3 regions of the Pantoea dispersa genome follow, and region 3 is predicted to be linked to each of the others. Evidence: predicted binding sites of a transcription regulator. Region 3 holds the regulator's gene; each other region holds the start of a gene.
What was found. Region 3 encodes ArgR, which controls arginine synthesis, uptake and breakdown. Its sites were predicted from a motif close to ANTGAATAAAAATACANT; they were not measured.
Positions count from the first base shown of each region.

Region 1: argA (amino-acid N-acetyltransferase) is a predicted target of ArgR. The motif match lies at 1,691-1,708, and genes of this name have one in related genera.
Region 2: argC (N-acetyl-gamma-glutamyl-phosphate reductase) is a predicted target of ArgR. The motif match lies at 2,430-2,447, and genes of this name have one in related genera.

Region 1 is NZ_CP082346.1:908,493-913,051, forward strand. Features, by position in the region: gene recD (exodeoxyribonuclease V subunit alpha) at 1-278, shown strand, start outside; gene argA (amino-acid N-acetyltransferase) at 330-1,658, opposite strand; gene amiC (N-acetylmuramoyl-L-alanine amidase AmiC) at 1,891-3,126, shown strand; tRNA gene K7H94_RS04130 (tRNA-Met) at 3,215-3,291, opposite strand; tRNA gene K7H94_RS04135 (tRNA-Met) at 3,344-3,420, opposite strand; tRNA gene K7H94_RS04140 (tRNA-Met) at 3,473-3,549, opposite strand; gene mltA (murein transglycosylase A) at 3,757-4,559, shown strand, end outside.
Region 2 is NZ_CP082346.1:103,142-107,700, reverse strand. Features, by position in the region: gene K7H94_RS00495 (argininosuccinate synthase) at 1-512, opposite strand, end outside; gene argB (acetylglutamate kinase) at 527-1,303, opposite strand; gene argC (N-acetyl-gamma-glutamyl-phosphate reductase) at 1,322-2,326, opposite strand; gene argE (acetylornithine deacetylase) at 2,494-3,642, shown strand; gene ppc (phosphoenolpyruvate carboxylase) at 3,892-4,559, shown strand, end outside.
Region 3 is NZ_CP082346.1:382,829-387,387, forward strand. Features, by position in the region: gene K7H94_RS01840 (barstar family protein) at 1-48, shown strand, start outside; gene yhcN (peroxide/acid stress response protein YhcN) at 108-374, opposite strand; gene K7H94_RS01850 (YdgH/BhsA/McbA-like domain containing protein) at 478-744, opposite strand; gene yhcN (peroxide/acid stress response protein YhcN) at 835-1,098, opposite strand; gene argR (transcriptional regulator ArgR) at 1,591-2,061, opposite strand; gene mdh (malate dehydrogenase) at 2,482-3,417, shown strand; gene mscM (miniconductance mechanosensitive channel MscM) at 3,464-4,559, opposite strand, start outside.

The sequences.
Region 1 (4,559 bases), 530 kb from region 3:
TCAAAGCGGTACAGCCAAGTCGCCTGCCGGCCCATGACACGGCATGGGCGATGACGGTGCACAAATCACAGGGTTCGGAGTTTGACCACACCGCGCTGGTGATGCCGGCTCAGTTCCTGCCGGTACTGACGCGCGAGCTGATTTACACGGCTATTACCCGGGCGCGCAGCCAGCTGACGCTGTTCAGTGATGAAGCGGTGTTCCGGCGCGCGGTGCAGCTGCGCACGCAGCGGCGCAGCGGGCTGCTGGATCGCTTAGGGGGAGAAGAGGGTAGATGATTGCGCCGCCGCGGGGACTTTCCCTCAGCGGCGCGTAAGGTGCGCTGACGCTTAGCGTAAGTCTGCCATCAGCACTTTGGAACGACGCTGATAGTTGTACATCTGCTTTTTGCTTTCAGGCAGCGACTCAATATCCACCGGCGTGAAGCCGCGCTCCTGGAACCAGTGGATGCTGCGCGTGGTCAGCACGAACAGCTTCTTCAGCCCCATCTGCCGCGCCTGCAGCGCTACGCGCTCCAGCAGCAGCTCGCCGCGTGACGAGCTGCGATAGTCGGGGTGCACCGCCACGCAGGCCATCTCGCCGATTTGCTCGTCCGGGAACGGATAGAGCGCTGCGCAGGCGATGGTCATATTGTCGCGCTGAATAATGGTGAATTTGTCGATCTCCATCTCCAGCTGCTCGCGTGAACGGCGCACCAGAATGCCCTGCTGCTCCAGCGGACGAATCAGTTCGAGAATCCCGCCGATGTCGTTGATGTTGGCGCGGCGAATCTGCTCGGCCGACTCCATGACAATCTGCGTACCGATACCGTCACGCGAGAACAGCTCCTGCAGCAGTGCGCCATCTTCCTGATAGCTGATCAGATGGCTGCGGCGCACGCCGCTGCGGCAGGCTTTGACCGCGCCACGCAGGAAGCGCACGGTGCCGGAGAGAAAATCACCGTCGCTCTCCATTTCATCAATCCGCGTCTGCGCCTCGTTCGGGAACAGCTCGGAAATGATGGTGCCTTCGCGGTCGGTTACACCCTGTTCGGAGCAGAAACCGATCATCTTCTCGGCTTTTAGCTTGATCGCCAGCTGCGTCGCCACCTCTTCCGAGGTCAGGTTAAAGCTTTCGCCGGTCACCGAGACCGCCACCGGCCCCAGCAGCACAATGGCATTGTTATCCAGCTGACGATGGATCGCCTCTTCGTCAATGCGGCGGATGCGGCCGCTGTGGCAGTAATCGACGCCGTCATCCACGCCCAGCGGCTGAGCGATGATGAAGTTACCGCTCACCACATTAATATGCGCGCCCTGCAGCGGCGTATTATTCAGGCTCATCGACAGACGCGCCGTAATATCGAGCTGTAAACGCCCGGCCGCCTGCTTCACCAGCTCCAGCGATTGGGCATCAGTCACGCGCGTGTGTTTGTGATAAATCGGCTCCAGCTGCTGCTGCGCGAGGCTGGCATCGATCTGCGGCCGCGCGCCATAAACCACCACCAGGCGAATGCCGAGACTATGCAACAGGCCGATATCGTTAACGATGCTGGAGAAGTTCTCATGCTCGATGGCCTCGCCACCCAGCATGATGACAAACGTCTTGTCACGGTGGGCATTAATATAGGGAACGGTATGGCGAAAACCCTGAACCAGTTCGGTACTGCGTTCCTTCACGGCAAACCCTCTGTGAATGGTTATTCGAAATTTATGTATTTTTATGCTCTTTCGCCACTTTTTGCAAGCATCGGACCTGACGTTACTTTACGATTTTCCTGATGCAAGCCACGCTAACAGACTGCATTATCTGGTTTTTCCGGCAAGACAAGACATTCCTCATTGAATAAAGTTTTCGCCTTCTGCTCGTCAACTGACGATTTTTTAGACATAACACAGTAGCTGGAGCGGCATGTCCGAAGCTTTTACCCGAAGACGACTTTTACAGGGCGCAGGTGCGCTGTGGTTGCTGAGCGTGACGCGCAGCGGTTTTGCGGCCAGTCAGCACATTGTGGCCGTGCGCATCTGGCCATCCTCGACTTACTCGCGCGTGACGCTGGAATCCAACGTCGCGCTGCACTATAAGCAGTTCACGCTGAGCAATCCCGAACGGCTGGTGATCGATATCCAGAACCTGCATATCAACAGCGCGCTGAAAGGCATTGATAAGCTGGTGCGGGTGGACGATCCCTACATTAAAACCGCGCGTGTCGGTCAGTTCGATCCCACCACGGTGCGCGTGGTGCTGGAGCTGAAGCGCAGCGTGGCGCCGAAAACCTTCACCCTCGATCCGGTCGCCGGTATTCGCCACCGGCTGGTGGTCGATCTCTATCCCAGCCAGTCGTCACAGGAAGAGGATCCGCTGCTGGCGTTACTGAAGGATTACAACCAGGGCGAACTGGAGCGCGATCAACCGGCGCAGGCGCCGCTACCGGGTAAAGCCGGGCGCGATCGACCGATTATTATCATGATCGATCCCGGTCACGGCGGGGAAGATCCCGGCGCGCACGGCAAGTACAAAACGCGCGAGAAAGATATCGTGCTGAAGATTGGACGCTATCTGAAAGCGCTGATCGACAAAGAACGTAATATGAAGGCTTACATGACGCGCAACGAAGATGTGTTTATACCGCTGCGCGTGCGGGTCGCGAAAGCGCGCAAGCAGCGCGCCGATCTGTTTGTCTCAATTCACGCCGACGCCTTTACCAGCCGGGCGGCGCGCGGCTCTTCGGTCTTCGCGCTCTCCACCAGCGGCGCAACCTCGGCCGCCGCGCGCTTTCTCGCCCAGACGCAGAACGAAGCGGATTTGATCGGCGGGGTCAGCATGAGCGGCGATCGCTATCTCGACCACACCATGTTCGATATGGTGCAGCGGCAGACCATCAGCGACAGTCTGAAGTTTGGCAAAGAAGTGCTGACGCGCATGGGCCACATTAACCACCTGCATAAACGCACGGTGGATCAGGCCGGCTTTGCGGTGCTGAAAGCGCCGGATATTCCGTCGATTCTGGTGGAAACGGCGTTTATCAGTAACGTCGAAGAGGAGCGGAAGCTGCGTACCCCGCGCTATCAGCATCAGGTGGCGGAAGCCATTCTGCACGGTATTAAGGCGTATTTTGACAAAGGCGGCGTGCTGGCACGGCGTTAGGGCAGGGCGGCAGCGATGCCGCTTTTTACCGGGCGCAGAAACAAAAAAACACCCGTCAGGGTGTTGTGATGTTCTTCCGCAGAAGAAGTGGTTGCGGGGGCCGGATTCGAACCGACGACCTTCGGGTTATGAGCCCGACGAGCTACCAGGCTGCTCCACCCCGCGTCCGTCTGTCGCACTGAGCGACTTTGCACATTGTATTCTTCGTTAAGACAATTGGTTGCGGGGGCCGGATTCGAACCGACGACCTTCGGGTTATGAGCCCGACGAGCTACCAGGCTGCTCCACCCCGCGTCCGTCTGTCGCGCTAAGCGACTTGCCACATTGTCTCTTCATCACGAAGAATTGGTTGCGGGGGCCGGATTTGAACCGACGACCTTCGGGTTATGAGCCCGACGAGCTACCAGGCTGCTCCACCCCGCGTCCGTGGATGCGCACTATACACCGGGCGTATGATGATGCAACCCCTTTTTTGCGTTAAAGCGCTAAATAGACAAACAGTTGCTGAATTATTTGGCCATTGGGCGATTTATTATACAGATGTGAGCGCACTAGCCTGCGGCAGATTTCATTCTGTCTGCCCCTTTGCTATCGTCGCCGTGCAAACAACCAGCTTAAAAAGAGAAGGTAATGAAAGGACATTGGGCGAAGTATGCACTTACTGGCGCATTTCTGGCGCTGTTAGCCGGTTGTAGCTCTAAGCCGACCGATCGCGGTCAGCAATATATTGATGGCAAGCTGGAGCAACCGCTCGGGCTGGTGAATGAGCCGAACGCCAAAGGGCGTCCGGTCAATGGCCGTGATTTCGGCCTGCAGGTGCAGCAGATCCAGTCGGCGTCGTCCGGTCTGTATGGCCGCAACCTCGGCACTTACAGTGCGATTCAGAACTGGCTGCTCTCCGGCGCCGATACGCGTCAGCTGCGCCAGTTCGGCCTGAACGCCTATCAGATGGAAGGCACCGACAGCTACGGCAACGTACAGTTTACCGGTTACTACACACCGGTGGTGGAAGCGCGTTATACCCGTCAGGGCGAATTCCAGTATCCGATTTATCGCATGCCGCCGCGTCCGCGCGGACAGAAGCTGCCAAGCCGCGCTTCTATCTATAGTGGCGCACTGGATGAGCGTTATGTGATTGCCTGGAGCAACTCGCTGATCGACAACTTTATGATGGACGTGCAGGGCAGCGGCTATGTCGATTTCGGCGATGGCCGTCCGCTGCGCTTCTTCGGCTACGGCGGCAAGAACGGCTGGGCTTACCACAGTATTGGCAAAGAGCTGATCGATCGCGGTGAAGTGAAGCGCGAAGACATGTCGATGCAGGCGATTCGGCAGTGGGCGCAGGAGCACTCGCCGCAGGAAGTGCGCAATGTGCTGGAAACCAACCAGTCGTTCGTGTTCTTCAAGCCGGAAGAGTATGTGCCGGTGCGCGG
Region 2 (4,559 bases), 280 kb from region 3:
GGGATATTGCGCTCTTTCAGGTAATCCAGCAGCGCTTCACGCGAACGCAGGTTCCACTCACGCCATGGCGCCACCACTTTAAGCTGCGGTGCCAGCGCGGTATAGGTGGTTTCGAAACGCACCTGATCGTTGCCTTTACCGGTTGCGCCGTGGCACAGCGCGTCTGCGCCCACTTTCAGCGCCAGTTCAACCTGCGCTTTGGCGATGATAGGACGCGCCATTGAGGTGCCCAGCAGATAGGTGCCTTCGTACAGCGCACCGGTCTGCAGCACCGGGTAAACGTATTCGCTGATAAACTCTTCACGCAGATCGACCACGTGGCACTCAGACGCGCCCGACTGCAGCGCTTTCTTCTCTACGCCTTCCAGATCGGCCGGATCCTGACCAATGTTGGCCACGAACGCCACAACTTCACAACCACCGTAGTTCTCTTTCAGCCAGGGAATGATGGCCGAGGTATCCAGACCGCCCGAGTAAGCCAGAACGATTTTTTTGATGTTTTGCGTGCTCATGTCGTAATCCTTGATTATGCGAGAATCCGGGTGCCAATCGACACGCCGTTGAAAAGGGTTGGCAGCTGTTCAGCATGACGCCAGCTGGCAATATCCACCGGGCGGCCCAGCGTACGCGCCGCGTCGAGCGCCGCATGCACTTTCACAATCATGCCATCGGTAATAATGCCCTGGGCAATCAGCTGCTCGGCTTTGGCTGCGGTCATCTCGGCGATGCGCTGACCTTTGCCGTCGAGAATACCGCTGACGTCTGACAGCAGCACCAGATCGGCACCGATCGTCGCCGCCAGCGCGGTCGCGGCCTGGTCGGCGTTGACGTTCATCAGTTCGCCGCCGTCGGTGATGCCAATCGAGCTGATCACCGGCATATAGCCTGCATCCAGCAGCGTATTGATCAGCTGCGGATTACCCGGCGTGGCGTTGCCAACATGCCCCAGTTCCTCATCGAACTGTGCCACGTTCACCAGGCCGGCATCGCCGAGGCATAAACCCACTGCGCCAATGCCGTACTTCTTCGCCCATGCCAGCAGCGTTTTGTTAGCGGTGCCGGCCAGCGCACCGGTAATAATGTCGATCTGATCGGCTGGCGTCACGCGCAAACCGTTCTTCTTTTTCACCGGCAGCGCCAGTTTCTTCATCAGCTCGTCCACCAGGCAGCCACCGCCGTGGACGATGATCAGCGGACGCTGATACTGCGTGCGGTACGCCAGCAGGGCATCAAACAGACGCGCCAGCGCTTCTTCGCTATCCAGCAGTACGCCGCCCAGCTTAATGATCAGAGGATTGCTCATGGTCAGGTTATCCGTCCGTTAAATCAGAGACAGCGTTTCGGGGAAGCCGAAACGAATATTGAGACACTGCACCGCCTGTGAGGAGGCGCCTTTCAGCAGGTTGTCTTCCGCTGCGACAACAATCAGGTGCTCGCCCTGCACGGCAAAGCCGATATCGCAGAACGGCAGGCCAACCACCGCTTTCAGCGCCGGTACGCCTTTGTCGTACAGCCGCACCAGCGGTTTGTCGTGGTAGGCGCTGTGGAACGCCGCCGCCACATCCTGCTGGCTCACACCGGCGTTCAGACGGCAGGTGATGGTTTCCAGAATGCCGCGCGGGAAATTACCGAGATGCGGCGTGAAGATCACCGGCGTGCCGAGATGGGCCACAATCTCCGGATGGTGACGGTGATTGAAGAGACCGTACGGCTGCAGGCTGACCTCACAGAAGCTGGTGGTGACGCTGGCTTTACGCCCGGCACCGCTGACGCCGCTGGTGGCATTGATGACCGGCCACTGAGCCGGATTAAGCAGGCCAGCCTTAATCAGCGGCTTAAGCGCCAGCTGCGCGGCGGTCGGATAGCAACCCGGCACCGCCACCAGCTGCGCGTCTTTAATCTGCGCGTGGTTCCATTCGGCCAGGCCGTAAACGGCTTTGTCGAGCCACGCCTGGTGCTGATGGCTGAAACCGTAATACTGTTGATAAAAGCCGTCGTCGTTAACGCGGAACGCGCCTGAGAGGTCGAACACCACGCAGCCGGCTTTCAGGAATTCCGGGGCCAGATCGTGGCTGACTTCGTGTGCGGTGGCGAGGAACACCACATCGACCTTGCCGGCCCACTCTGCGGCATCACCCAGCGGCTGCAATGGCAAATCGACCCTGCCTTTCAGCTGCGGATGGAGATCGGAGAGTAACTTTCCGGCATCCGGGCTTTGCGCTGAAACCGCCAAAGCGGTTATGTTCATATGCGGGTGGCGATTCAGGTAGGTGGCAAGCTCTACGCCAGCATAACCACTGGCACCAACGATCAGCGTATTCAACATCAGGCTGTATACCTTATTACAGTCACACGTATCGGGTCGCGGCATTGCCCCGTTGCCCACGATGCCGTTTGCAGTTTTTTTCAGTTCACATGCAGACGACGTTAATGTATTTTTATTCACTATTAATGCATTAATATTGATACATCCTAACCCAGGGACCGTCAACAGTGAAGACAAAAATTCCACCTTTTATCGAACTCTACCGCCAGCTGATTGCAACACCGTCGATCAGCGCCACCGACAGCGCGCTGGATCAGAGCAATGAAACTTTAATCAATTTGCTGGCGGGCTGGTTCCGCGATCTCGGCTTCAGCGTGGAAGTCCAGCCGGTGCCGGGTACACGCCATAAATTCAACCTGCTGGCGCGCAGCGGCAGCGGCGCAGGTGGCCTGCTGCTGGCGGGCCATACCGACACCGTGCCGTACGACGACGGCCGCTGGACGCGCGATCCCTTTACCCTGACCGAACACGACAACAAGCTGTACGGCTTAGGCACCGCCGACATGAAAGGCTTCTTTGCCTTTATTCTTGATGCGCTGCGTGACGTTGACGTGACGAAGCTCGGCAAACCGCTGTACATCCTCGCCACCGCCGATGAAGAGACCACGATGGCCGGCGCGAAATACTTCTCTGAATCGACCCAGCTGCGGCCGGACTGCGCCATCATCGGCGAACCGACATCGCTGAAACCGGTGCGCGCCCACAAAGGCCATCTGTCGCACGCCATCCGCATTCAGGGTCAGTCCGGGCACTCCAGCGATCCGGCGCGCGGCGTGAACGCGATCGAGCTGATGCATGAATCCATTACTCAGCTGATGCAGCTGCGTAATACGCTGAAAGAGCGCTATCACCACGACGGCTTCGCCATTCCGTATCCGACCATGAACTTTGGCCATATCCACGGCGGCGACGCGGCGAACCGCATCTGCGCCTGCTGTGAGCTGCATATGGATATCCGTCCGCTGCCGGGACTGACGCTGAGCGATCTCGACGGTTTACTCAATGAAGCGCTGGCACCGGTGAGCGCGCGCTGGCCGGGCCGTCTGACTGTCGGTGAGCTGCATCCGCCGATTCCCGGTTACGAATGCCCGGCCGATCATGAACTGGTCAAAGTGGTGGAGAAGCTGCTGGGCGTGCCGACAGAAGTGGTGAATTACTGCACCGAAGCGCCGTTTATCCAGCAGTTGTGCCCGACGCTGGTGTTAGGGCCTGGATCCATCAATCAGGCGCACCAGCCAGACGAGTTTATTGATACCGCATTTATTAAGCCGACTCATGCGCTTATCACTCAGGTTGTGCAGCATTTTTGCCATTGATGATTAAAAGATGGGGCATTTCACTGCGAAATCAGCAAATTGCCCCGTCATTATCCGGGATTTGATAATAAGAATAACTTATCCCACCTCCTGTCAATTAAATTCGATGAATTTCCGATAGTTAGCAGCACGATACCGGCAATTTAAGTCAATTGACGAACAGGAAGAACCGTGGCTAGATAAAAGACGATGTTATGCCCGTTGGGTATAGAGGTTTTATATTTAAGACGATAAGGGTGTCAGGGTCACATGAACGAACAATATTCCGCAATGCGAAGTAATGTCAGTATGCTCGGCAAACTGCTCGGGGATACGATAAAGGATGCACTGGGAGAGAACATCCTCGATCGGGTGGAGACCATCCGCAAGCTCTCTAAGTCATCCCGTGCAGGAAATGACACTCATCGTAAGGAACTGCTCTCCACGCTGCAAAACCTGTCTAACGACGAGCTGCTGCCGGTGGCACGCGCGTTCAGCCAGTTCCTTAACCTCACCAACGTGGCAGAACAGTATCAAACCATTTCGCGCAGCGGCGACGGTGCTAACCATCCGGAGCTGCTGAAAAAGACCTTTGAGCGCCTGAAGCAGCAGAGCGATCTCAGCGAGCCGGCCATCCGCCAGGCGATTGAGGAGCTGTCGCTGGAGCTGGTGCTCACCGCCCACCCGACCGAAATTACCCGCCGCACGCTGATCCACAAGCTGGGCGAAGTGAACAGCTGTCTGCAGCAGCTCGACCACAGTGACATCACCGACTACGAACGCAACCAGGTCATGCGCCGTCTGCGTCAGCTGGTGGCGCAGGCGTGGCACACCGATGAGATCCGTAAATATCGCCCGACGCCGGTAGATGAAGCCAAATGGGGCTTCGCGGTGGTGGAGAACAGCCTGTGGGAAGGCGTGCCGGCGTTTCTGCGCGA
Region 3 (4,559 bases):
GAGGCAGAAGAGGAGCTGGAAGGCCAGCTCCGCTTTAATGTTCAGTAGCACAACCAAAAAGGGCCCCGGCAGGCGGGGCCAAAGGGTTCGTCAGAATTGACGAGGAATTATTTGTACAGCTCTGCAGTCAGGTGATAGCTGTCACCGGTGCGCGCTTCAATCACTTTATACGCGCTGGCACCCTGCTCATCGGCTTTCTGAGAAAGCTGAGCGCGGTAATCCATAGGTGAGCCGCCTGTTCCGCTAACGGTAATAGTCTGGCCGGTAGATTGCAGATTCTGCGCGGATTCATCCGTTACCAGTTGGGCAGCCGAAGCGCCAAAAGCGAACAGAGAAAGCAGCGTAGCGGTTGCGATGGTTGTTTTGATTTTCATAATTCGTCTCCTCATTAGAATCAACAACCTGCGGCACGAAGAGGGTAAGCGGGTCGTCGATCTTCTCCCGGCGACTGCATAACGCCGGATCGATAGTTAAAGTTTATTTGTACAGTTCAGCCGTCACGTGGAAGGTGTTGTCCTGATTGTTCTCAATGATGCGGTAATGGCTGGCACCCTGAGCATCGGCTTTCTGGGACAGTTCCTGACGGATATTGGTCTGGTCGCCATCGACGCCGCTCACGCTAATGGTCTGATTCAGTGGCTGCAGATTTTCAGCCTGGGTGTTGGTTACCAGGGTGGCAGCACTGGCGCCAAAAGACAGAACGGAAGCCAGACTCAGTACAGCAATAGATAATTTGGTTTTCATGATTCACTCTCCTGAAATGGGGTGGGCAACCTGAGAGGCAAACGCCTCTCAAACGGGTCGCCGTTCACACTGCATCTTGTTCCGGCAAACTTATTTATAAAGTTCCGCGGTTGCGTGGTAGCTGTTGTCGTTATAAGCCTCAACAACGCGATAGGCTTTAGCACCTTGCGCTTCAGCTTTGGCGTTCAGCTGCTGATGGATATCCATCGGTGAGCCGCCAATGCCGCTGACGCTGATGGTGCCGACCGGCTGCAGGTTCGCTGCCTGTTCGGCGTTGATAGAATCTGCGGCGAAAGCACCAAATGACAGGGCAGATAGAACACTCAGGGTGGCGATAGTAGTTTTAACGTTCATGGTATTTTTCCTCGTCTTCTGTTTTTCTCTTTTTGATTTCGTGTGATTTGCATCACGAAAAGAAGTATAGATCTAATCACCCATGAAATTAATATCCCGCTAATAATGATTGGTTGTAATTCTTTATCCTTATGGCACATTTTTATAACGCAAAGTTATTAAAACCGCCTGGATCTTAACCAGGAGGGTGTATTTCCATTCAAAAACAATGATCTGCATCAAATTATCTTTTTGTGCGAAACAATGTGGTTGATCAAGCTGGCTTCGCGCTAAAAGCAAGAGATAACCGCTAAGCACTAATTGTAAAGCAGCGTAAAATAGCGCAAAGGGTTAAGCAGGCGAAAAGGTCGTACCAATACTTTCGCGTATTGAGAACCCGGCGGAATATGGCTAAGCGATTATTTTGTAAGGTGTTGGCGATAAAACAGCGGGAGAAACGCGGGCGGGCAGGCAAGGTTACCGGCAGGTGAACCGCCGGTAACATACAGGGTTTTATAGTTCCTGTTCGAATAACACCAGCACGGCGTCATACAGCTGCTTAACCGTAAAGGCGCGCGCTGGCGTAATAAAGATGGTGTCGTCACCGGCGATGGTGCCGAGAATGCCTTCGGCTTTGCCGAGGGAGTCGAGCAGGCGGGCGATCAGCTGGGCTGCGCCCGGGCTGGTATGAATCACTACCAGCGCATCGTTATAGTCGATATCCAGCACCAGATTCTTCAGCGGACTGGTGGTGGTAGGCACGCCCAGTTCGGCAGGCAGGCAGTACACCATCTCCATTTTGGCGTTACGCGTGCGCACCGCGCCAAACTTGGTCAGCATACGAGAAACTTTTGACTGGTTGATGTTGCCGAAGCCGTCTTCCTGCAGCGCCTGGACAATTTCGCCCTGAGAGCTGAACTTTTCTTCTTTCAGTAAGGCTTTGAACGCCTTTATCAGATCGTCTTGTTTAGATGGGTTTCGCATAAGCTACCAATAAAAGAGGGTTGCAGCAGGCAACAGGCCCGTCGCAGATAAATTATTATGCATTTAGATGAATTTTTATGCAATAAGCGGATGCGTGAATTCACGGCATGCGCGTGTGGGGCGGACATGATAACAGAGTTTTATCCTGCACCAAAATCGCGCGCTGGCGCGCAAAGCGAAGGTTGCAAAGTTGTTATATTATTGAAGTGGTAACAACAAAACGATGATCATTGCCGTCCATAGTCTTCTGGCTGCGACTGGATCATTCAGGCGACTTCTGAAGTGGAGATGTCTCGGGAGCCGATTGCGGCGTAATGTTATTGCGCGACAGGTGTGTCGCTATCGCCTGAGAAGTTGATTAAACTCGTAACCTGATGGATTTCCGGCATATCTCTGCCCCACCTTAATAAGGAGTTCAGGATGAAAGTTGCCGTTCTCGGTGCAGCTGGTGGTATTGGCCAGGCACTCGCTCTGCTGCTCAAGACCCAATTACCCGCAGGTTCAGCCCTCTCACTGTATGACATTGCCCCGGTGACACCAGGCGTCGCGGTTGATCTCAGTCACATTCCTACCGCCGTGAAAGTCGAAGGGTTCAGTGGCGAAGATGCGACGCCGGCTCTGCACGGCGCCGATGTGGTGCTGATCTCGGCCGGTGTGGCACGCAAACCTGGCATGGACCGCGCCGATCTGTTTAACGTCAACGCCGGTATCGTGCGTAACCTGATTGAACAGGTGGCGACCACCGCGCCAAAAGCGCTGATTGGCGTCATCACTAACCCGGTAAATACCACGGTGGCGATTGCCGCCGAAGTGCTGAAAAAAGCCGGGGTGTACGATAAAAACCGGCTGTTTGGCGTCTCAACGCTGGATGTGATTCGCGCCAACACCTTTGTCGCTGCCCTGAAGGGCAAACAGCCTACGGAGATTGAAGTGCCGGTGGTCGGCGGACATTCAGGCGTGACCATTCTGCCGCTGCTGTCGCAGGTTAAAGGCGTCAGCTTCAGCGAGCAGGAGATCGCCGACCTGACGAAACGTATTCAGAATGCCGGTACCGAAGTGGTGGAAGCCAAAGCCGGTGGCGGCTCGGCGACGCTGTCGATGGGCCAGGCGGCGGCGCGCTTTGGTCTGTCGCTGATTCGTGCACTGCAGGGCGAAGCCAATGTCGTAGAGTGCGCCTATGTGGAAGGCGACGGCGAGTACGCGCGCTTCTTCTCGCAGCCGCTGCTGCTGGGCAAAAACGGTATCGCCGAACGCCGTCCGCTCGGGCCGCTCAGTGATTTCGAACAGCAGGCGCTCAACGGCATGCTGGAGACGCTGAAAAAAGATATCGCGCAGGGCGAAGAGTTTGTGAAGTAACCCGCGCGTAAAGAAAAAACGCCCGGCGCATGCCGGGCGTTTTGTTTTACAGGCCACCGGATTTGAAAGTCCGGCTGGCAGCCGAACCGTTGCTGGCCGGCGTTTTGCGCCCCAGCGTTTCCATCCGTACCTGGAACGGCGGGAACGGCATCTCAATGCCATGCTCTTCAAAGCCGCACAGAATCAGCTGATGCAGCTCATGACGCAGCGGCATACGATGGCCCATCTCCGCCGCGTGCACGCGCAGCTCAAACAGCTGAATGCCCTGCTGCAGGTCCACCAGAAACACATCCGGCGCCGGCATATCCAGTACGTAGGTGCAGCGATCGGCCGCCTGCTTCAGGATGGTCGTCACCTCTTCGCTGTTAACGTGGGCCGGTGCCGGAATGGTCAGCACCACGCGCGTCACCGAATCCGACAGCGACCAGTTGACGAACTGCTCGGTGATAAAGGCCTTGTTCGGCACGATAATCTCTTTGCGGTCCCAGTCGGTAATGGTGGTGGCGCGGGTGTTGATGCGGGTGATGCTGCCGGTCAAATCGCGAATGGTCACGGTATCGCCGATACGAATTGGTTTCTCAAACAGGATGATCAGACCGGAGATAAAGTTGGCAAAGATCTCCTGCATCCCAAAGCCCAGCCCCAGACCCAGCGCCGCTACCAGCCACTGCAGTTTTGACCACTCCACGCCAATAATCGAGAAGCCAATCAGACCGCCGACCAGCATCAGCGCGTATTTGGTCAGGGTGGTAATGGCGTAACCGGTGCCGGGCGACAGGCTGAGGTGCTGCAGCAGCGCCAGCTCCAGCAGCGCCGGCATATTACGCACCAACTGGGTGGTAATGATAAAGATCAGGATGGCGATCAGCACGGCACCCAGCGTAATGGGCTGTACGCTCTCGACACCCTGCACCGTGGTGCTGGCATCCCACAGCGGAATGTTGTCGAGGAAGCTGAACGCGGAGTGGATCTCAGACCACAGCACAATCACTGACACCAGTGCAACCAGCGTCAGAATCGAGCGGACCAGCCGCAGCGACTGCGCGCTAATCGCATCCAGATCGATAATCGGCTCTTCGACTTCCACGGTATCGGTGCTGACGGCAGACTGCTGCTCTTTTTCCTCTTCGCTGCGCGCGCGG